Regions from separate parts of the Thioalkalivibrio sp. ALD1 genome, predicted to be linked through region 3. Evidence: predicted binding sites of a transcription regulator. Region 3 holds the regulator's gene; each other region holds the start of a gene.
What was found. Region 3 encodes sigma-54, which starts transcription at its own class of promoters, with help from an activator protein. Its sites were predicted from a motif close to TGGCANGNTNCNTGCTT; they were not measured.
Positions count from the first base shown of each region.

Region 1 (7,282 bases), 330 kb from region 3:
CCGGAACAGATATGACGAGCCGTCGACCAGGACAAGGGGTGGTTGTGGCATCAATGCGGCATCCGTACGGAAGGTGCGCGCCATTCTACAGCCCCGTCTCAGGCCACGACCATTTGTACGGACCCGGGGCGGCCGTTACGCTTGGCCTTCGACACGAGGAACCCGCCGCATGAACGACCGCGAACGCGCCGAACACCCCGGCCTGCGCCCCATTGACGATTCCGCCCTGACCCGCGAGAGCTGGAAGATCTTCCAGATCATGGCGGAGTTCGTGGAGGGTTTCGAGCGCCTGGCGCATATCAAACCATCCGTGAGCATCTTTGGCTCCGCGCGCTTTCCGCCGGGGCATCCGCATTACCAGCTGGCCGAAGAGGTTGCCCGCCAGTTGTCGGATGCCGGCTTCGCGGTGGTCAGCGGCGGCGGCCCGGGCATCATGGAGGCGGCCAACAAGGGTGCCTACGCCGGCCGGTCGCCAAGCATCGGCCTGAATATCCAGCTCCCTCACGAGCAGAGCGCCAACCCCTATCAGGACATCGGCCTCGGGTTTCGTCACTTCTTCTCGCGCAAAGTGATGTTCGTGAAGTACGCCTCTGCGTACGTGGTGCTCCCTGGCGGCTTTGGCACGCTGGACGAACTGGCGGAGATCCTGACGCTGGTGCAGACCGGCAAGACCCGGCGCATCCCGATCGTGCTGGTCGGCTCCGAGTTCTGGAAGGGGCTTCTGCACTGGTTCGACGACACTCTTGTGTCCGAAGGCACAATCGATGCCGAGGACCTGAAGCTATACTCGTTGGTGGATGCCCCGGAAGACGTCGTGGACGTGATCTTCGAGCATTACGAGGCGCGCAGCTTCGAGCCTTCCGCGGAAGAAAAGAAACGCATGATGGAGCTGTGAGCATGGCCGCTAAGTGCACCCATTATTCCGCCGCCATCCTGGCCGGTCTTTTTCTCGCGCCGGCTTTGGCCATTGCCCAGCAGGAGCGCGAGTGGGATGATGCCCCGCCGCCGCCCGAGATGCCGGACGAGGCCGAGGCCGACCCCGCGCCGCCCGTGCTCGACGAACGCGCGCGCGAGCAGCGCGGCCTGGAAGAGGCCGACATCGTGATCATCGAACGCGATGGGGAGACCCGGCGCGAGTACCGCATGGGCGGGCAGCTTGTGATGGTTGAGGTGATCCCCGCGGCCGGTCCCTCCTACTACCTGATCGACAGCACCGGCGACGGCCTGCTCGATCGCCGACAGCGCGAGCTGGAACCCGATTTCGTACCGCCGTCCTGGGTGATCTTCCAATGGTAATGAACGAAAACGACTGCCAGGCCTGTGCCGAGGCCTGCGGGGTAAGCATCGAGTTTCGCGAGGGCGAGGCCTTGCTGGCGGGGCAGCCCGTTCAGTGTCTGCGTTTGTCGGCGGATGCCGCCTCCGGTATCGAGGCTGCGCTTGACGACGCAGGCATCAGCCCGCTGGCCATGGCCGATGCCGATGGGATGCGAACCTTGTTGCTGGATCGGGGCCAGGCGTTACGCGAGCCGCTGTCCGCCGAGGGCCCCGGAAGCCTCGATGCCCTGGGACAGCAGGCCGCCAACTGGCAGGCGCGGCATCCGGCGAGTGCGATGCCGGACGCCACGGGCTACCGCCGCGGGGTGCTGCAACAGCTGCTGCGTGAACGCGCCGATTCGCTGGGCCAGACGCTGTCGGCCGACGAGCGGGAGACGCTGGATGCCGAACTCCGCCACCAGAGCCTCTATCGTTTCGAGGATCTGCCGCTGGCCGGGAGCTATTGGCACTCGGTGCGGGTCTATCCGGATGGGGCGGGGCCCGCGGATCTGGTGATGCCACCGGCGCCGGTGCCCGCTTTCTGGCAGCTCGCCCGCATCGCGCTGGCGCTCGCGGTGGACGAGGCGGGCGAGATCCGTGGCGATGCCTACCGTGCGTTGCTGGCGGGCTACCATGCCAGGCGCCCGCTGGCCGCGATCGAGCGCGGCGCGGCACCGACGTTGCTGCGCCTGGCGGCGCTGGAGGACTGGATCGCCCGGCGCGAATCGGGTGCGGCGGGCGAGTCCGAGCGGCAACGGCTCGTTGCGCTGCAGGGGCACGCGGCCCGCGTGCAGGGATTGTGGGTGCGCGCCGCCTAGGGAAACACTGATCAGTGTTTCCCAGGCTGACAGATCGGTGCTCCCTAGAGGGGGCTGATCAAGGATACCGGCCCAAGGAGATCGGCGATGAACAAGGTCTGGGTGCTGTTTCTAATCGCGTTGTGCCTCCCGGCGCTGACCCAGGCCGAGATCTACCGCTGGACCGATGACCAGGGCAATGTGCACTTTGGCGACCGTCCTCCCGAGGGCCGCGCCAGCGAGTCGGTCGATGTGCGCGAACCCATGCGCGGTGTGCCACTGGAGGGCGCCCGCGAGATCCTGCAGCGCCCGGTTCGACCTCAGCAGCAGGAGGAGGACGCGCCGCCAGGCTACGAGCGCATCGCCATCACGCAGCCGGAGGATGGTTCCGGCGTGCGAGCCAACGATGGCAATGTTACTGCCGAGATCGAGCTGAACCCGGCACTGGACGCCGACGCCGGCCACCGTGTGGTCTGGTTGTTGAACGGCGAGGAGGCTGGGGATAGCCGTGGCTCCAATATCACGTTCGAGGGTCTCGATCGCGGCGAGTACAGCCTGCAGGCCCGGGTGGAGGACGACGCCGGGCAGGAGCTTGCCAGCAGCGAACCCATTCAGTTCAACGTGCTGCGTATGGCCATTCCGCGCGAACAGCAGCAGCAACAGCGTCCGCAGCAGTTTCCCCAAGGCGGGGCGCCACAGGCCCCTCGTGCCCCGCAGGCCCCGCGGGCTCCGCAGCCGCAAGCCCCGCAGACTCCGCCGAACTGACACCGATCGCACCATTGGCGTGCAGCGAACGCCCCATTATAGTGCATATAAAGCACTATAATGGGGCAGGCCTCGCTGGGTGCCCTAATGGAATCCGCCATAACCGCTTTCCCGCCCGCAGGCAATCCAACCCGCGAGGTACCCCCGCTTGGCGCGATTCCTGCTTGAGGTCCGTTGATGAACAATCCCGTTGCCAAGTCCGCTCCAGCTCCCTGGCCCTGGTGGGACGACCTGTCCACCGCCGTGCTGGTGACGGATGACGAGTTGCGCCTGGTGAGTCTGAACAGTGCGGCCGAGGTCCTGCTGGGCCTCAGCCGCGAGCGCATTGTCGGCCACGGGCTGGGACAGTGGCTCCGGCTCGACCGCAGCCTGTCCAGCCGGCTGCGGTCGGTGCTTTCGCTCGATCAGCCGATCACCCTGAGGGCACGACAGATGGAGCCCTTGCGCGCCGAGCCCTTTCTGGCGGACATCACCATCACGCCGCTGCGTGGCGACGACGGCTCGGGACCACAGCTTCTGTTCGAGTTGAATGCCATTGATCGCCATGAGCGCATCAGCCGGGAAGAGCAGCTACAGAAGCAGCAGGCGATCACGCGTGCGGTAACCCGGGGGCTGGCGCACGAAATCAAGAACCCGCTGGGTGGTTTGCGTGGCGCGGCACAGTTGTTGGCCAGCGAGGTGGACGATGACGGGTTGAAGGAATACACCGGCATCATCATCCGCGAAGCGGACCGGCTGCGTGGTCTGGTCGATCGCATGCTCGGGCCTCACAACCTGCCCCGTTTCGAGGCCGTCAATCTGCACGAAGTACTCGAGCATGTGCGCGGCCTCGTCAGCGTGCAGTTGCCGTTGGGCCTGAAGATCCGCGGCGACTACGACCCGAGCATCCCCGATGTGCGCGCCGATCGCGACATGCTGGTGCAGGCCATCCTGAATCTGGTGCAAAACGCGGTGCAGGCGCTGAACGAGGGTGGCGAGATCACTCTGGTCTCGCGCGTATTGCGCCAGTACACCATTTCCGGCCACCGCCACCGACTGGTGGCGCGCCTGAGTGTGCGGGACAACGGCCCCGGCATCCCGGAGGAGATCCGCGAGCGCATCTTCTTCCCGATGGTGACCGGGCGCGCCGCCGGCACCGGGCTCGGTCTGCCCATCGCGCAGAGCCTGATCCAGTTGCACAACGGACTCATTGAATGTCACTCCCGACCGGGCGGCACTTCGTTCGACATCCTGCTGCCCATCGAATCCGAAAAGACCCAGGAGGCCGCTGCCTGATGGACCCCATCGTCTGGATCATTGACGACGACGACTCGATCCGGTGGGTGCTGGATCGTGCCCTGCAGCGTGCCGGTATACAGGTGCGCGGGTTCGAAACGGCCGACGCGGCCTGGGCCGCTCTCGAGACGGACGAGGCCCCGGATACCGTGGTGGCCGACATCCGTATGCCGGGACTTAACGGCCTCGATTTTCTGGCGCGCATGCAGACCCGTCCGGATCCGCCGCCGGTGATCATCATGACGGCCTTTTCGGATCTCGAGAGCGCGGTCGGGGCCTACCAGACGGGGGCCTTCGAGTACCTGCCCAAGCCCTTCGACATCGACGATGCCGTGGCCCTGGTTCAGCGGGCGCTGGAGGCGCGGGCGACCGCACAGCAAAACGCCGAGGGAGGTGCCCGGATCGAGGACACACCCATCATCGGCGAGGCGCCGGCGATGCAGGAGATGTTCCGCGCGATCGGGCGTCTGTCGCGCAGCAACATCACCGTCTTGATTAATGGCGAATCCGGTACCGGCAAGGAACTGGTTGCGCGAGCCCTGCACCAGCACAGCCCGCGCGCCGACCAGCCATTGATCGCATTGAACACCGCCGCGATCCCGAAAGATCTGCTGGAAAGCGAGTTGTTTGGCCATGAGCGTGGCGCCTTTACCGGTGCCAGTCAGAGCCGCAAGGGCCGCTTCGAGCAGGCTGATGGCGGCACGCTGTTCCTCGATGAGATCGGCGACATGCCGTTCGATCTGCAGACGCGTCTGCTGCGGGTGCTGGCGGACGGCACCTTCTATCGCGTCGGTGGGCACACCCCGATCCGCGTGGACGTGCGCATCATCGCCGCGACCCATCAGGACCTCGAGGAGCGCGTTCGCGCCGGCCTGTTCCGCGAAGACCTATTCCATCGCCTGAACGTGATCCGCATCCATGTGCCCTCGTTGCGCGAACGCCCCGAGGACATCGCGCTGCTGGTGCAGCATTTCATGGCCGAGGTGGCGCGCGAGCTGGGGGTCGAGGCGAAAACCATGCGTCCGGAGGTGGTGCGCGAGCTGCAACGTCTGCCCTGGCCGGGGAACGTTCGCCAGCTGGAAAACACCTGCCGCTGGCTTACGGTTATGGCCTCGGGTCGGGAGGTGCATCTGGACGACCTGCCGGCCGAGCTGCATCACGAGAGCCCGCCCGCGGAGGTGCGCGGCGAGTTGGCCGATACGCACCATCCCTCGCCCCGCGACTGGACCAGCGACCTGGCTCAGGTGGCACGGACGCACTGGCAGCAAGGCGAGCGCGACCTGCTCGGGCGGGTGCTGCCGCAACTGGAACGCACGGTGATCCGCGAGGCGCTCAATGTGACGGGTGGCCACCGCCAGCAGGCCGCCGCCCTGCTGGGCTGGGGCCGCAACACCCTGACCCGCAAGATTCAGGAACTGGGCATCGACGACGACTAAGGAAACATGGATCAGTGTTTCCTTGAGCCGGGTCAGGTCGTGGGGTCTTCCGGGGCCGGTGCCGCGCAGGCGGAGATCCCGCTGTTGAGCTGCAGGGTTCCGGTCAGTTCGTTGACCTGCTCGATCCCGTGGCGATCCATGTAGTCACGGATGCCGTCGAGGATCTTCGGCAGGCACAGCGGGTCGTAGAACAGCCCCGTCCCGACACCCACGGTACTGGCGCCAGCGATCAGGAATTCCAGCGCGTCGCGCGCGGTCAGCACGCCGCCCTGGCCGATGATCGGGATGTGGTGCGGCGCGGCCACCTGATAGACCTGCTGTACCTTCAATAGCGCGATCGGCTTGATCGCCGGGCCGGACAGTCCGCCCTGGTTGTTGCCGATCACCGCGCGGCGGTTCTCGACGTCGACCGCCATGCCCATCAGGGTGTTGATCACTGCAAAGCCGTCGGTCCCGGCGTCGATACAGCGGCGCGCGTTCTCGGCAATGTCGGTCTGGTTGGGCGAGAGCTTGGTGATCAGTGGCTTGGAGGTCACCGAACGGCAGGCCTCGACCACGCGTGCGGACATCTCCGGGTCGTTGCCGAAGGCCACGCCGCCCTCTTTCACGTTGGGGCAGGAGATGTTGATCTCGATGGCATCGATCGGCGAGTCGTCGAAACGCCGGGTGACCTCGATGTACTCCTCGATGGTCGAGCCGGAGACGTTGGCGAAAAAGCGCGTCTCCTCAAAATCGAGCACGGGCAGGATCTCGTCCACCACCCTGTCCACGCCCGGATTCTGCAGCCCGATCGCGTTCAGCATGCCATCCGGGGTCTCGTAGACGCGGTGCGGCGGGTTGCCCAGGCGTGCCTGGCCGGTCGTGCCCTTCAGACAGATCGCACCTGCGTCGCGGTTGGAGAACCCGGCGACCCGGGTGTATTCCTCGCCAAAGCCGACACAGCCGGACAGCAGCACCAGGGGCGTGTTCAAATGCAGCCCGCAGAAATCAACGGCCAGCCGCGGATCGGTGCGCGAATCACTCATGCTTCACATCGTCCTTTATGAACCGGAAATCCCGCCGAACACGGGCAATATTATTCGTCTGGCGGCCAACACCGGGGCGGCGTTGCACCTGATCCACCCGCTCGGTTTCGAGCTGGACAGCGCCCGCGCGCGCCGCGCCGGGCTCGACTATCACGAGCTGGCCCGGGTGCAAGAGTATGACAGCCTCGAACAGTGGCGGGAATCGACCCGGCCGCAACGCGTGTTCGCCCTGACCACGCGCGGGCAGGCCCGTTACGACCAGGCCGGGTTCCGGTCCGGCGATGCCCTGCTGTTCGGCCCGGAGACCCGCGGTCTTCCCGAATCGGTGTTCGAAGCGCTGCCTCCCGAGCATCGCTTGCGCCTGCCCATGCAGCCCGACAGCCGCAGCCTGAATCTCTCCAACGCGGTGGCTGTGGTGGTCTACGAGGCCTGGCGCCAGATTGGTTTTCCGGGCGGGGAGTAAAGGCAGGACATCGCGCTTTGCTCTAAGCTCTGAGACGTAGCTCATCGCTGCGGGGCTCCGGCCGGGTAGCCCTCGCGGCCTCAAAGAAAAAGGGGTTCGGGATTTATGCTTTCTGCTCTTCGTGCGCTCTGTCTGGTGGCCACCGCCAGTCTTATCGTCTCGCCGCTCGCGGCGGACGAAGCCACCGGTTCCGACAACTGGTGGTGG
Region 1 covers NZ_KB906241.1:363,971-371,252, forward strand. Annotated here, with positions in the region: gene polA (DNA polymerase I) at 1-51, opposite strand, end outside; gene F623_RS0101720 (TIGR00730 family Rossman fold protein) at 170-895, shown strand; gene F623_RS0101725 (DUF2782 domain-containing protein) at 898-1,296, shown strand; gene F623_RS0101730 (hypothetical protein) at 1,296-2,132, shown strand; gene F623_RS0101735 (DUF4124 domain-containing protein) at 2,220-2,876, shown strand; gene glnL (nitrogen regulation protein NR(II)) at 3,054-4,151, shown strand; gene ntrC (nitrogen regulation protein NR(I)) at 4,151-5,587, shown strand; gene F623_RS0101750 (dihydroorotate dehydrogenase) at 5,620-6,612, opposite strand; gene F623_RS0101755 (tRNA (cytidine(34)-2'-O)-methyltransferase) at 6,611-7,075, shown strand; gene F623_RS0101760 (dienelactone hydrolase family protein) at 7,181-7,282, shown strand, end outside.
Region 1: glnL (nitrogen regulation protein NR(II)) is a predicted target of sigma-54. The motif match lies at 3,026-3,042, and genes of this name have one in related genera.

Region 2 (7,282 bases), on a different contig from region 3:
ACATTGGAGTCGCCCGTGATCGCGCGCACCAGCGTGCTCTTGCCGGACTGCACCTTGCCCAGCAGCCACAGCACGGGGGCCTGCTCGCGCGCCCGCTCGGCCACGACGTCGGCATCGGGGGCCTCCGCTTCGGGCCGCAGGACGACCTGCATGATCTTGCGCCAGCCGAGGCCCTTCGGCAGGCGGAGGGATTGCCAGGGCATCTTCATGCTGTGATTCCGTTTCGCGGCATGGAAACCTTTCGTCAGTGAAGAGGGCGCAACTGTGCAGGGCTTGTGAGCCAGCCCGCCGCTCAGTGTGCCATGTCTCGGCCAATGTTCGCGGCGGGCGCGGTACACTGAAATGATGAGCAATACTTCCGAAGACGACCTGTTCGGTCCGGATGCGGGCGGACTGCCCCCCGAGCCCGAACCGGCCGTACAGGGTCCGGACCCGAACGCACCGCTGGCCGAGCGCATGCGCCCGGCGCGGCTGGACGAGATGGTGGGCCAGGATCATCTGGTCGGCCCGGATGCCGCCTTGCGCCAGGCGATCGAGCAGGGGCAGACCCCGTCGATGATCCTGTGGGGCCCTCCGGGCTGCGGCAAGACCACGCTGGCCCGCCTGGTAGCGGCGGCCGGGGCGCAGCGCCTGGTGACGCTGTCCGCGGTACTGGCCGGGGTCAAGGACGTGCGCGCGGTGGTGGACGCGGCCAAGGCCCGGCGACGCAACGGGGTCGGTACGTTGCTGTTCATCGACGAGATCCATCGCTTCAACAAGGGCCAGCAGGATGCCCTGCTGCCGCACATCGAGGACGGGACACTGACCTTCGTGGGTGCGACGACCGAGAATCCCTCGTTCGCGCTCAATAGTGCGTTGCTGTCGCGAGCGCGTGTCTATCGCATGGAGTCCGTCGGCGCCGAGGCGATCGAGGCGTTGATTGACCGGGCGCTGAGCGATCCCGAGCGCGGACTCGGGGGGCGCGGGCTGCGGCTGGAGGCCACCGAATGCCAGCGGCTGGCGCGTGCGGCGGATGGCGATGCCCGGCGCGCACTGAACTGGCTGGAGACCGCCTCGGATCTGGCACGCGACGGCGAGATCACCGCCGACGCGCTGCGCGCGGTGATGGGGGCGCAGAGCCTGGCCTTCGATCGCCAGGGCGATGCCTTCTATGACCAGATCTCCGCCCTGCACAAGTCGGTGCGCGGGTCAGACCCCAGTGCGGCTGTGTACTGGCTCACGCGCATGCTGGATGCCGGCTGCGACCCGGATTATCTCGGTCGGCGCCTGCTACGCATGGCCTACGAGGACATCGGGCTGGCGGCCGTGGGGCTGGGGGCGCGGGTGCTGGCGGCCTGGCAGACCATGGAGCGCCTGGGGCGGCCGGAAGGCGACCTCGCGCTGATCCAGGTGGCGATCGAGCTGGCCGCCGCCCCCAAGAGCAACAGCGCCTATGCGGCGTTGAACGAGGTCCGCGCAAGCATCCGCGAGACGGGCAGCCCCGGCGTGCCCCTGCATCTTCGCAATGCCCCTACGGAGTTGATGCGCGAGGAGGGGTTCGGCGCGGGATATCGCTATGATCATGATGAACCGGATGGTTTCGCGCGCGGGCAGGTCTATCTGCCCGAAGGGCTGGAGGATCAGCACTTCTATCGAGCGAAACGCGAGGGTACGGAGCGCGCGCTGGCCGAGCGGCTGGAGCGACTGCGCGGCGACGACAAGGAATAGGGACCCATGCAGATACATCATCCCGGACGCTGGTGGCTGTTGGCCGCGATCCTGCTGGCAGGATCGCTGGGCTGGGTGGCGCTTACCACCGAATGGCCCGAGCTGTTGCCGCTGCAGGACGTCGAGGCGTGGCTCGCCAGCTGGGGGGCGGGCGCCTACATGGTGTTTGTGTTGGCCTTTGTCGTCCTTGCGCTGTTTCCGTTGCCCAGCACCTTCTGGATCCTGTTGGGAGGGGCGTTGTTCGGGCCGTTCACCGGCGGGGCTCTGAGCCTGCTGGCGGCGACCATCGCCGCGATCATCGCGTTCACGCTGGCGCGTACCCTGCTGCAACCCTGGCTGGAACCGCGTCTGGGTCCGCGCAGCGCACGGCTGCGCGAGGATGTGGAGGCCGAGGGCTGGCGCGTGGTCGCACTGACACGGCTGGTGCCGGTGTTCCCGTTCGCCCCGACCAACTACGCCCTGGGCCTGGTGCGCATGCCGCTCACTGTGTTCACAGTCACGACCCTGGTCGCACTGATCCCCAGCCTGTTCGCCTATTCCTGGCTGGGCCACGCCACGCGAGAGATGGTGGCAGGCGATGCGGACAACCGGGTTCAGCTGGGGCTCGCGATTCTCGCCGTACTGGCCCTTGTGCTGTTGCTTCCTCGGCTGTTGCACCGGATCTGGCAGGGGCAGAAATCCGTCCAGTCGCCCGCCTGAGTCCCACGGTAACCATGTCACGGGAGTCACCCTTCCTGTCCGTGATCATCCCGGTGCTGAACGAGGCCGGATCCCTCCCGTCCTTGCTGGATACGCTGGGCGAAATCCTCGACTGTGAGGTGATCGTGGTCGACGGGGGGAGCACGGACGGTACTGTCCAGCAGGCAGAGCAACGCGGCGTGAGCGTGCTGTCCAGTGCCCCCGGCCGCGCACGGCAGATGAATGCCGGTGCCGAGCGCGCCCGCGGCGAGGTGCTCTGGTTCCTGCATGCGGACACGGCGTTCCCGGACAGGGCTGGGGTGGCGGTGCACGCCCTGCGTGATGCGGTGGCCCGGGGCGATCGCGCCTGGGGGCGTTTCGATGTCCGGCTGTCGGGGGGGCGCGCGATATTCGCGCTGATCGGTGCGATGATGAACCTGCGCTCGCGTCTGAGCGGGATCGCGACCGGGGATCAGGGTGTCTTCGTCACGCGTTCGGCGTTCGATACCGTGGGCGGCTGGCCGGATCAGCCGCTGATGGAGGACATCGAGCTCTCGCGGCGACTGAAGCGCTCGGTGGGGCGCCCAAGGTGCCTGCGCACCCGGCTGGTCACGTCGTCGCGGCGTTGGGAACAGAAGGGCGCATGGCGCACGATCTGGCTGATGTGGCGGTTGCGCCTGGCCTACTGGCTGGGTGTAAGCCCGGATGGGCTGGCGCGACTGTATCGTGGCGATGCCTGACCGGCGGCCGTCGGAAGCACTGCGTGTACTGGTCTTTGCCCGCGCGCCCGATCCGGGCCGGACCAAGACCCGGCTGATCCCAGCGCTGGGCGCCGAGGGCGCCGCACGGCTGCACGAGCGGTTGCTGGAGCACGCGCTGGACGTGGCCCGTCAAGTGGCACCGGACCATGTGGAGCTGTGGTGCACCCCGGATACCGATCATCCGTTCCTCGAGCGTTGTGCCGAACGCTTTGGCTGTTCCCTGCACAGCCAGGTGGGTGATGACCTCGGGGCCCGCATGTGCCATGCACTGGAGGCCGGGCCGTTTCCGGCACTGGTGATGGGGTCCGACGCCCCGACGCTGGGTGTTGGGGATCTGGTCGCCGCACGTAGTGCACTGGCCGGAGGCCAGGATGTGGTAGTGATCCCGGCGCTGGATGGCGGTTACGTGCTGTTGGCCGCCGCGCGGCCCGTACCGGAGCTGTTCGAGGCCATCGAGTGGGGCAGCGACTGGGTGTTGGAACAGACCCGTGAGCGGGCCCGGGCTCAGGGTCTTGTCTGGGCGGAGCTGGAAGCGCGGGCCGACATCGACCGCCCGGAGGACCTGGCGCATTGTCCGCCGGTTCTCCTGCGTGGCATAACGACGCCTTGAGAACGGCTCTCCAGGACGCGCCCGGTCCCGGGGCAGTCGCAAGCTGGGCCAGGCTTCGGGTAGGATGCGCGCCATGAAAGCGTTTGTTGCCTGGGTCGACCGTGCCCCGTTGTGGTTGTTCATTCTGTTTGTGGCCACCCTGGGGCTGTCGCCCTATGTCCCCGAGCCGCACATCGTCGAGAAGATCCGCTGGCTCTTCCAGGGCGAACTGACTCGCGCGATCGATATCCTCGACCTGATCATGCACGCCATCCCCTGGTTGCTGATGGCCTTCAAGCTCTATCGCATGAGTATTGCGTCGAAAGGCGCTTCCTGACTCGGCGTCTCCTTGAGGCTTGTGGGAACTCGACGGCCCCGGCTTGGGTCGCTACGGTGCCTGCCACTTTGACGTGACCAAGGAGAGTCCCATGCGTTTTATCGTTTCTGTCACCGCCGGTACCGACGACCCCACCCGTGCCACCCTCGGCATGATCGCCGCCAATGTGGCCAAGCAGCAGGGCCATGACGTGACCGTCTGGCTGCAGGGCGAGGCCGTGAACATCGCCAACCGCAATGTCTACGACAAGATCGTCGGCCACAACATGCCGGCGATGAAGGACATCGTGGACTCGCTGGTCGAGGAAGGCGTCCCGTTCTGGGCCTGCGAGGCCTGCGCCAACGGCCGCGACGTCGGCGAGCACAACTTCCTGCCGAATGCCGAGATGGCCGGCATGGGTCAGTACGTCCAGGCCGTTGCCGAGTTCGATCGCTCCATGAGCTTCTGATCGAGCGGGCCGGTCCGCGGGCGGGGTGTGATCCCCCGCCCGTATTTACCCGCACTTCCTGTGCCAGTCCCTCGAACTGGCACATCGCATGCTTGTTTGTTCCGGGAATGATCCGCGGACGACGAGCATGACCCAGAACGCATCCCCGAGTTTTTCCTTCGAAGAGGCCATTGGCGATTTCCTGGTCGCCTCGCGCAAGTGCGAGGTGGTGAGCCTGGAGCGCCTGCTGGACGCAGTACAGCTGGTCGGGCGCATCCGTGCGCTGGTGCATCAGCTCCAGCGCGAACGCGGGGCCTCCAGCCTCTGGATCGGCTCCGGTGGGCAGCGCTATGCGGACGAGCTGGCGCAGTACCGAGCCGAATCCGACACTACCGCCCAAGCGTTTCGCGAACACCTCGATGGCTGGCTGGAGCCCGGGGCCTGTGCCCACGCGCGCAGTCGTCTGCTGGGGCGCATGGCGCTGGCGCTGCATGGCCTGTCGGGCCTGCCCAGCCTGCGGGCGGAGGTCAGCGAACGCACGCTCTCGCCGATGGAGGCGATGCGCGGCTTCAGCGAGCTGATCCGGTCGCTACTGGCGGTGGTGTTCGAGGCCGCCGATTCCGCCACGGACCCGGAGGTCTCGCGAGCTCTGGTCGCCCTGTTGAACTTCATGCAGGGCAAGGAGCTGGCGGGCCAGGAACGCGCGATCGGGGCCGCCGGCTTTGGCCGGGGCGCGTTTGATGGCGAACTGCGTCAGTCCCTGCTGCATCGGATCGATACGCAGGAACGCTCGTTTCGGATCTTCTCCGCGTTTGCCCCGGAGCCGGCCTGCGCGGCCTGGCAGGAACTGCAGGGCGCGGGCTTCTCGGCGGAGGTCGAGCGGCTGCGCCGTCTGGCCTGCACCCGGGACGAGTCCCTGCCGGACCCGGCCCGTGCCGAGACCTGGTTTGCCTGCACCACCGCGCGCATCGACGCGATGAAGGAGATCGAGGACCTCCTGGAGATGCACCTGAACGAGCGTTGCTCGGCACGCATTACGGCGGATCGCGCGGACCTGGGCGCGGTGCGTGACCGCATCGCCCAACTGGCGGAATCCGAGCTGCGTGACAGCGTTCCGTATGCGGTGTTCTTCGGGGCGCCGGAGGGTCTGGATCACGAGGAGGATGGCGAGACGGTGCTCAACGTCCCGATTGTCGGGCACTCGGTGATGGACCTGGTGCAGCGCCAGGCCGCCCGGTTGCAGTCGGTGGAGGACGAACTGCATGCGGCACGCCAGGCCCTGGCCGAACGCAAGACCATCGAGCGTGCCAAGGCGCTTCTGATCCAGCACCGTGGCCTCAGCGAGGACCAGGCCTACAAGCTCCTGCGCCAGACGGCGATGAACCAGAACCGGCGCCTGGCCGAGGTCGCCGAGGCGACGGTCGCGATGTCGGATCTGCTGGGCAAGGGCTTGTAGTAGTTTCCTCGCGCGGTGCACCAATGCAGTTCACCTGCACCGCCAGCGCGCCCCAGGGTGGTGCCGCTGTCTGCGGGATTGCGGTCGGCGTGGGTCTCCCGGGGTTCGATTGAGTAGCCGAGACCATCCGATTTTCCCGCGCCACGGTGCGATTCTTCCTCGCGGGGTCGATTAGTAACGGCTAACTGGCACACCTCCTGCAGGACATTGAGCAAGACGAGCCAATGGCGGTTCGTCACCTGACAACTGGGAGACCCGATGACCGGGCCTCCCATGGGACTGGACAAAGGCGTCCATCAACCGGCTGCAACCGCGGCCGGGCTGATGCGACGCCTTTTTTCGTTTCTGGGCGGAAATCTGACAAGGGGAGTGAACCCGAAATGACCGATCACACGAATGACACGAAAAAGACCTCCGGCCTGTCGCGCCGGCGTTTCCTGGGCGGCATGGCCGCCGGGATCGGCGCGACCGCGCTGGGCGTGTCCGGGGCCGCGCCCTGGGGCTATGCGAAGGCGGGCAACGGCAAGCCGGAGACCACCGAGGCGAAGCTGGGCTTTATTGCCCTGACCGATGCCGCACCGCTGTTCATCGCGCTGGAGAAGGGCTTCTTTGCCGACCACGGGATGCCAGACGTGCAGGTGCTGAAGCAGTCTTCCTGGGGCACGGTGCGCGACAACCTGGAACTGGGTTCGAGCCGCGGCGGCATCGACGGATCCCACATCCTGACGCCGATGCCCTACCTGATCCATCGCCGCGGTACGCCGATGAGCATCCTCGCGCGGCTGAACCTGGCCGGGCAGTGCATCTCGGTGGGCGATGAGTACGCCGATCTGAAGGTCGGCCTGGATACCGGCGAGTTCAAGACCGCGCTGGCGGAAAAGCGCGCCGGGGGCGACGAGGTGCGCGCGGCGATGACCTTCCCCGGCGGCACCCATGACCTGTGGATTCGCTACTGGATGGCGGCCGGCGGCATCGACCCAAACCGCGACATCTCCACCATCGTCGTGCCGCCGGCGCAGATGGTCGCCAACATGCGTGTCGGCTCCATGGACACCTTCTGTGTCTGCGAGCCCTGGAACATGCAGCTGATCAACCAGGGCATCGGCTATACCGCGAACACCACCGGCGAACTCTGGCACAACCATCCCGAGAAGGCGCTGGGCATGCGCGCGGACTGGGTAGAGGCGAACCCGAATGCGGCCCGTGCCCTGACCATGGCGGTGATGGAGGCGCAGATGTACTGCGAGGACCCGGCGAATATCGAGGAGGTCGCCGAGATCTGCTCGCGCCGGCGCTACATCCATGCCCCGTACGGCGACATCATCGA
Region 2 covers NZ_KB906245.1:116,385-123,666, reverse strand. Annotated here, with positions in the region: gene F623_RS0110365 (GTPase family protein) at 1-209, opposite strand, end outside; gene F623_RS0110360 (replication-associated recombination protein A) at 343-1,707, shown strand; gene F623_RS0110355 (TVP38/TMEM64 family protein) at 1,714-2,406, shown strand; gene F623_RS0110350 (TIGR04283 family arsenosugar biosynthesis glycosyltransferase) at 2,421-3,125, shown strand; gene F623_RS0110345 (TIGR04282 family arsenosugar biosynthesis glycosyltransferase) at 3,118-3,756, shown strand; gene F623_RS0110335 (hypothetical protein) at 3,830-4,072, shown strand; gene F623_RS0110330 (DsrE family protein) at 4,164-4,520, shown strand; gene F623_RS0110325 (nitrate regulatory protein) at 4,648-5,955, shown strand; gene F623_RS0110320 (CmpA/NrtA family ABC transporter substrate-binding protein) at 6,336-7,282, shown strand, end outside.
Region 2: F623_RS0110325 (nitrate regulatory protein) is a predicted target of sigma-54. The motif match lies at 4,598-4,614, and genes of this name have one in related genera.

Region 3 (7,282 bases):
CCCGTCATACATCTCCTCGACCTCGCCATGACGCGCAAGAAACTCGCAAACGGCGGCGTCGCGCCCGGTCAGTGGGGCCAGGTCGCGTTCGTAGTGCGGGTTGGGCAGGCAGCGGACGTCGAACACGAAGTCGGAGTCCAGCGGCGCCCCGTGCTTGAACCCGAATGACTGAAAGAGCAGGGACAGACGCTCTTCGCCCAGCAACCCAACGCGGTCGCGCAGGGTGCGTGCGAGATCATGCATCGACAACCGGGAGGTGTCCACGGTCAGATCGGCCTCGGCCGCGACATGCCCGAGCCAGTCGCGTTCACGCTCGATAGCGTCGACCAGCGGGACGCCGTCGCGCGCCAGCGGATGCCGGCGCCGCGTCAAGTGGTAACGCCGCAGCAGGACCTCGCTGGAGGCCTGCAGGAACATCACCTCGACCTGCAGCCCCTTGCCTCGAAGCTCGCGCAGCAGGTCGGCAAAACCCTCCAGCGCAGTCAGCCCGCTACGGACATCCACCCCGACCGCCAGATGACGGTCTTCGTCGGCATCGTAGTCGCCGCTGCGGACCTGATCGATGAGCCCGGGAAGCAGCGGCAACGGCAGGTTGTCGACGCAAAAATATCCGGCGTCCTCCAGCGTGTGCAGGGCGACCGTCTTGCCGGAGCCCGAAAGGCCACTAACCAGCAGAAGTCGCACTCAGCCCTCCGGATCCGGGTTGGGAACGGTGGTCGCCGGGATCGCACGGTGGTAAGGCGGCTCCTCGGGCTCGCCGCTCATCTGCCGGCGCTGACGTGCGCGCAGGTCGTCACCGGCGACATAGCCCTGCATGTGCAGCATGTGGCTGCGCACCGCCGCCTCGATCATGACCGCGATGTTGCGCCCCGGAGCGACCGGCAGGCTGATCAGCGGGATGCGCAGCCCGAGGATATCGATCTCCCCACGGCGCCCGTTCAGGCGATCGTCCGGCACCGGCGAAGGCTCGCTGTGGTCGCGCAGGTCAATGATCAGCCGCAGATACTTGCCACCCTTGATTGCCGAATCCCCGTACATGGCGCGGACGTTCAGCACCCCCAGCCCGCGGACCTCGAGCAGGTCCTGCAGCAGGGCCGGGCAATGTCCGCGCACGATATCCGGGGCGATGCGGGCGAACTCCGGCGCATCGTCGGCAATCAACCGGTGCCCGCGCGAGATGAGCTCCAGCGCCACCTCGCTCTTGCCCACGCTGGAGGCCCCGCTGATCAGCACGCCGATTCCGAGGATCTCCATGAACACGCCATGGCGCACCTCGAAATGGGCCAGCCGCTGCTGCAGGAAGTAGCGCAGCAGCGAGATGATCTCGTGGCTGCTGGTGGAGGAGCACAGGATCAGTGGCAGCTGCTCCTCGGGGACGTCCGGCATCTCCGAGAACGGGCAGGTGTCCTCGGCAAAGATCACCGCGGTCGTGCCGGTGCGGGCCATCTCCAGGATCAGCTGCTCGCGCTGCTCATCGCTCAGCCGCGCGATATAGCGCGCCTCGAAATCGCCGATCACCTGAATGCGATTTGGCCGGATCAGGTTGAGGTGCCCGGCCAGGGGCAGGTCGTCTCCGTCCCCGCCTACCAGATTGCGGTCGGGTGCGACCTGCTCGCCATGGACGTAGCGCAGGTCCAGGCGGTTGCCCATCGCCTGGATCAGGGCCTCGACGGTGATGTCGCGTGCGATGCCACCCTCCCCCAGTGCCTCGTTCATCCACGCATCTCCGGAAGAGTCAGCGTTGAGTGTCGGAACATGGTGAACACTGCTGGGGCCCCATGATCAGGCGTCGCCGAAGGCCCTGGTCAGTGCACGCTCCAGGGCGTCCGCGTCACCGGCACGACGCAGCGAGGCGATATTGTCGGGCTGAGAAAGGCCACGAGCCAGCTGCGCCAGGAGATCCAGGTGTTCACTGGTAGCCGCCTCGGGGACCAGCAGCGCGATCAGGATATCCACCGGCTCGTGATCCATGGCGTCGAAGTCGACGCCCTGGTCCAGCCGCAGGACCGCGACCCGGGGGGCGTCGATCTCGGCCAGGCGCCCGTGCGGGATGGCCACACCATGACCGAGACCGGTGGAGCCAAGCTTCTCGCGGGCAGAGAGGGCCTCGAAGATGGCCCCGCTGGCCGGACCGGCGGACTCCTCGCCGCCGACGGCCAGCAATTCGGCCAGGGTCTCGAGCGACCGCTTCTGGCTGGAACACTCGGGTTCCAGTCGAATACGGTCGCGGGTGATCAGCTCGGCAATGGTCATTGCGTTACAGGGCCTGTTCGCGGTTGCGCTGGGCACCCTCGGCGCGGTGATGGTCCTTGACCTTTTCCTTGTGCTTGATGAGCTGGCGATCCACCTTGTCGATCAGGCCATCGATCGCCGCATACATGTCCTCGTGACTGGCTTCTGCGTGGATGTGATTACCGCTGACCTGGAGATTGGCCTCTGCCTTGTTGTTCAGGTTCTGATTTTTCTCGTGGGTCAGCACCACATGCACGTCGATCACCTTGTCGAAGTGGCGCTCCAGCTTCGCGAACTTTTCGTTTACGTAGTCGCGCAGGGCGTCGGTGATATCGACGTGATGGCCGGTCAGGTTGATCTGCATGGTCAGGCTCCTTTTTGCTTGGTTCCGCTTGGCATGCTCGCCATCTGCCGGCGTTCACTGGAAGACGGTATGTGCATGGCCTCGCGGTACTTGGCCACGGTACGTCGGGCCACATTGATGCCCCGATCCGACAGGATCTGGGCCAGTTTGGCATCGCTCAGTGGCTTGTTCGCGGTCTCGCCACCAATCAGTTCTCGAATCATGGCACGGATCGCGGTCGCCGAGCATTCGCCACCGTCGGCCGTCCCGACATGACTGGAAAAGAAATACTTGAACTCGAATACCCCACGCGGGGTGTGCATGTATTTCTGTGTGGTCACTCGCGAGATGGTCGACTCGTGCATCTCCAGGGCCTCGGCGATGTCACGCAGGATCAGTGGCTGCATGGCGACTTCGCCATGCTCGAGAAACCCCTGCTGGCGCAGGACGATGGCCTGGGCGACCCGCAACAGGGTATCGTTGCGGCTGTGCAGGCTCTTCAGGAACCAGCGCGCCTCCTGCAGCTGATCGCGCATGAACGCGCTGTCACGCGCATCGGAGACCTGCCGCACCATGCCTGCATAGAGATCATTGATGCGAATGCGCGGAGCAATCTCCGGGTTCAGGTCCACACGCCAGCCATCGCGGTCATGGCGGACATAGACATCCGGCACGACGTATTCCGAAGTGGACTCGCTGATCTGGGCACCCGGACGCGGGTTCAGAGTACGGATCAGGTCCAGCGCCCGCGCCAGTTCGTCTGGATCGCGCACGCCTGACTGCCGCTGCAGGGCCCGGTAGTCCCGCTTGGCCAGGCTCTCCATGCCGTTTTCCAGGATGGCTCGAGCCGCGTCGCGCGCCGGGGCATCCGGCGCCAGATGGCGCAGCTGGATCTCCAGACACTCGCGCAGGTCCCGCGCACCGACGCCCAGCGGGTCGCACTGCTGAATCCAGTGCAGCACCGCCTCGACCTCGTCGACCCCCACGGGCTCGTCCTCGCCCTGGCTGATCATCTCCGCCAGCGCCTCGAGATCACCGTCCAGGTAGCCATCCGGGCTGATCGCGTCGATCAGCGCCGCGCCGATCCGCTGGTCGCGCGGGGTCAGGTGGCTCAGATGCAGCTGCCAGAGCAGATGGTCCTGCAGGCCCTCGTCGTCGCCGTCGGAGGTATTCTCCAGCGGATCGCGATCATCCAGGCCGCGCGGGCTCGGAGCGGGCTCGTAGATGTCGTCCCAGCGGCTGTCGGTGCTCAGCTCCTCGGGGATCACGTCATCGCCGGCCGTATCGGCCTGCATGCGATCCCCGTCGACCCGCTCGCCCCCTTCCTCCGGGCGCTCGCCCAGAGCCTCCTCGCCCTCGTCCTCCACCTGCTCGAGCATGGGATTGCTTTCCAGCGCCTGCTGGATCTCCGCCTGCAACTCCAGCGTGGAAAGCTGCAACAGGCGAATGGCCTGTTGCAGCTGCGGGGTCATCGTCAGCGTCTGCCCCAGCTGCAGATTGAGCCCGGGTTTCAGCATCGCGGTTTCAGGTCCATCGTGACCATTAAGACCCTCTCAAGAAGACATTGATCCATCTGCACCGAGAGCTCACAGCCGAAAGTTTTCACCGAGGTACACCCGGCGTACCTGCGGGTCGTCCAGCAGTTCCTGCGGAGTCCCCGCGCTCAGGATGCGGCCCTCGCTAAGAATATAGGCCCTGTCGCAGATTCCGAGTGTCTCGCGCACATTGTGGTCGGAAATCAGTACCCCGATCCCGCGCTGGGCCAGGTGTCCAATCACGGCCTGGATATCACCCACGGAAATCGGATCCACGCCGGCGAACGGCTCGTCCAGGCAGATAAAGCGTGGATCACCAGCCAGCGCTCGCGCAATCTCCGCGCGACGGCGCTCGCCTCCGGACAAGGCAATCCCCGGACTGTGCCGCACCGTCTCCAACTGAAATTCCTCGATCAGGGCATCGCCGATCCGACGACGTTCGTGGCGATCGAGCTCCGGCCGGAGCTCCAGCACGGCCTGGAGATTGTCCCAAACACTCAGTCGCCGGAATATCGAGGCCTCCTGCGGCAGGTAGCCCAGCCCGGCGCGGGCCCGCGCATGAATTGGGGCATGGGTTATATCCCGGTCGCCCAGCGTGATACGGCCGCGATTGGGCCGTATCAGGCCGACCAGGCTGTAGAAACAGGTGGTCTTGCCCGCCCCGTTCGGGCCCAGCAGCCCCACCACCTCGCCGGGCGCCAGGTCGACATCGACGCGATCCAGTACCGTACGCTTGCCATAGCGCTTGGTCAGCTCGCGTCCGGCCAGATAGCCGGCCACCGGAGGGGCTTCGCCATCCGTCCCTGCTGGTATGCTGGGGTCCACCTCGGTCATTCGCCGTCTTCGCGGGGCTGGATCCTGATGCGTACACGCTCGTCATCGGTCTCGCCACGCTCGGCTTCGATGATGTCGGTTTCCAGGTCGTAGACAATACGCTTGCCACGCGCCTCCTCGGCCGCCGTGACCACGTGTGCCTGGTCCGTCAGGATCACCCGGTCTTCGTTCAGCAGGTAGTCGATGCGCAGTGCGGTGGCGATGCGCATCTCCCCCGTCTCCGGATCCGGCGACTCCAGCCGCGCGGGCTCGCCGTGGGCCTCCATCTCGTAGGGACGCCGATCGCGGCTGCGCACATAGACCTTGTCCGCCTCCAGCGTCATATCCCCGCGGACCACAATCACATCACCGGTATAGGTACTCACGCCCCGGCGGTCGTCCATCTCCGCATGATCCGCGGTAATCTCCACCGGCAGCGCCTGCTGCTGGGCCACAAGCGGCGAGGCCAGCAGCAGCAAGACGCCCCCCACCAGCACAGACCACCCGGCCCGGGCGAGCGACGACCCACCACGTTCAGTCATTAGCGGCTTCCTCCTCGCCCGACTCGCTGTATAACGTGTACACATCATGGAACAGTTCTATGGTATCCCCTCGCGAGTCCACGCGCAGACCCACACCCCGCTGAAAGAGGCCAGGCTGATCCAGCGTCGACAGGGCCTCGGAGGTGGCGATCATGGTGTCGGTGGCCACCGTCACGTCGGAGGACTCGATCACCGTGCGTACGCGCTCGCCACGCTCGGGCTGCACACCTCGCGTGGGGCCGATCAGGTCGAGGGTCTCATCCATCGGACGGTGCAGCGCCTCGGGCGCGGTCCAGTGCCACTCGATACCGCCGGCATCGAAGATATCCAGGTCGGGGTCGTCGATCAGCTGGGGGCCGTCGCGGCCAAATTCGCGCAGCCGCGTTCCGCGCAGGCGGTGGCTCAGCTCGCCATCGTCGCCGGTCGCATGCAGCGTGAAGCCCTCGATCTCCAGCGTCACCTCGCCCTCCGGCTCATGCTCGCTGGCCACAGCGCCGGCCACCAGCGCCGCCATTGGCACCAGGAGCAGCGCCGTCAGTCCGACCCCCCACCTCATCCGTCGACGTACTCCGCGAACAGGGCCTCCAGGCGCCCCTGGGCCGCCAGCAGGCCCTCGCAGACCTCGCGCACCGCGCCACGCCCTCCGGGGGCCTGTGTGACCCAGTCGGCATGCTGCAATACCAGCGGATGGGAATCCGCCACCGCGATGCCGAGGCCCACACGACGCATCGCCGGCAGATCGACGATGTCGTCGCCCACAAAGGCGGCCTCCTCGGGCGCATGCCCGGTCTGTTCCAGCAGCTCGTGTAGTGCGGCCCCCTTGTCGCGCCGCCCCTGCAACAGATGCTGCACACCCAGATCCCGCATACGGTGCTCGACCACTCCGGAGGTGCGCCCGGTCAGAATCGCGATTTCCAGCCCGCCATCCAGCGCCAGGCGGATACCGTGCCCGTCGCGCGAGTGAAAGGCCTTGTACTGCTCGCCGGCATCCCCCATGAACAGGCTGCCATCGGTCAGCACGCCATCGACATCCAGGATCAGCAGACGCACCGCCTCCTGGCGGCTGTGCAGGTATTCGTCGCGCCGGTCCATCAGGCCACTCCCGCGCGCAACAGGTCGTGCATGTTCAAGACACCAACCAGTCGCTGATCGTCATCCACCACCGGCAGGGCGTTGATGCGCTTGCTCTCCATGGTCTCCAGCGCCTCCACCGCCAGCCACTGCGGACGGGCGGCATGCCCACCCCGCGTCATCACTTGGCCGATGGTCAGCGCCTCCAGGCTTTCACCACGATCCAGCGTGCGCCGGAGGTCGCCATCGGTAAATACACCAAGCAGATGCGCATTGGGATCGGCCACGATCACCAGCCCCAATCCCTTGCGCGTAATCTCGAACAGCGCATCCTTCAGAGGGGCCTCAGGACCCACGCGCGGAATCGCGTCACCCGTGTGCATGATGTCCGCGACATGGACCAACAACCGCCGTCCCAACCGGCCACCGGGATGCGAACGGGCAAAATCGTCCGCGGTAAAGCCGCGTGCATCCAGCACCGCAATCGCCAGGGCATCGCTCATCGCCAGCGCGGCCGTGGTACTGGAGGTCGGGGCCAGGCCCAGCGGACAGGCCTCGCGCTCGACCGAGACATCCAAGTGCACGGTGGCATCCTGCCCCAGACGCGACCCCGAATTGCCGGTCAGCGCGATCAGCGGTACATCCAGCCGCCGGATCAGCGGCAGGATGGTCAGCAGCTCGTCGGTCTCGCCGGAATTGGACAGGGCGATCACTACGTCATCGCGGGTGATCATGCCGAGATCGCC
Region 3 covers NZ_KB906241.1:693,888-701,169, reverse strand. Annotated here, with positions in the region: gene rapZ (RNase adapter RapZ) at 1-684, opposite strand, end outside; gene hprK (HPr(Ser) kinase/phosphatase) at 685-1,716, opposite strand; gene F623_RS0103290 (PTS sugar transporter subunit IIA) at 1,783-2,253, opposite strand; gene hpf (ribosome hibernation-promoting factor, HPF/YfiA family) at 2,258-2,596, opposite strand; gene F623_RS0103280 (RNA polymerase factor sigma-54) at 2,599-4,092, opposite strand; gene lptB (LPS export ABC transporter ATP-binding protein) at 4,162-4,944, opposite strand; gene lptA (lipopolysaccharide transport periplasmic protein LptA) at 4,941-5,465, opposite strand; gene lptC (LPS export ABC transporter periplasmic protein LptC) at 5,458-5,979, opposite strand; gene kdsC (3-deoxy-manno-octulosonate-8-phosphatase KdsC) at 6,018-6,557, opposite strand; gene F623_RS0103255 (KpsF/GutQ family sugar-phosphate isomerase) at 6,557-7,282, opposite strand, start outside.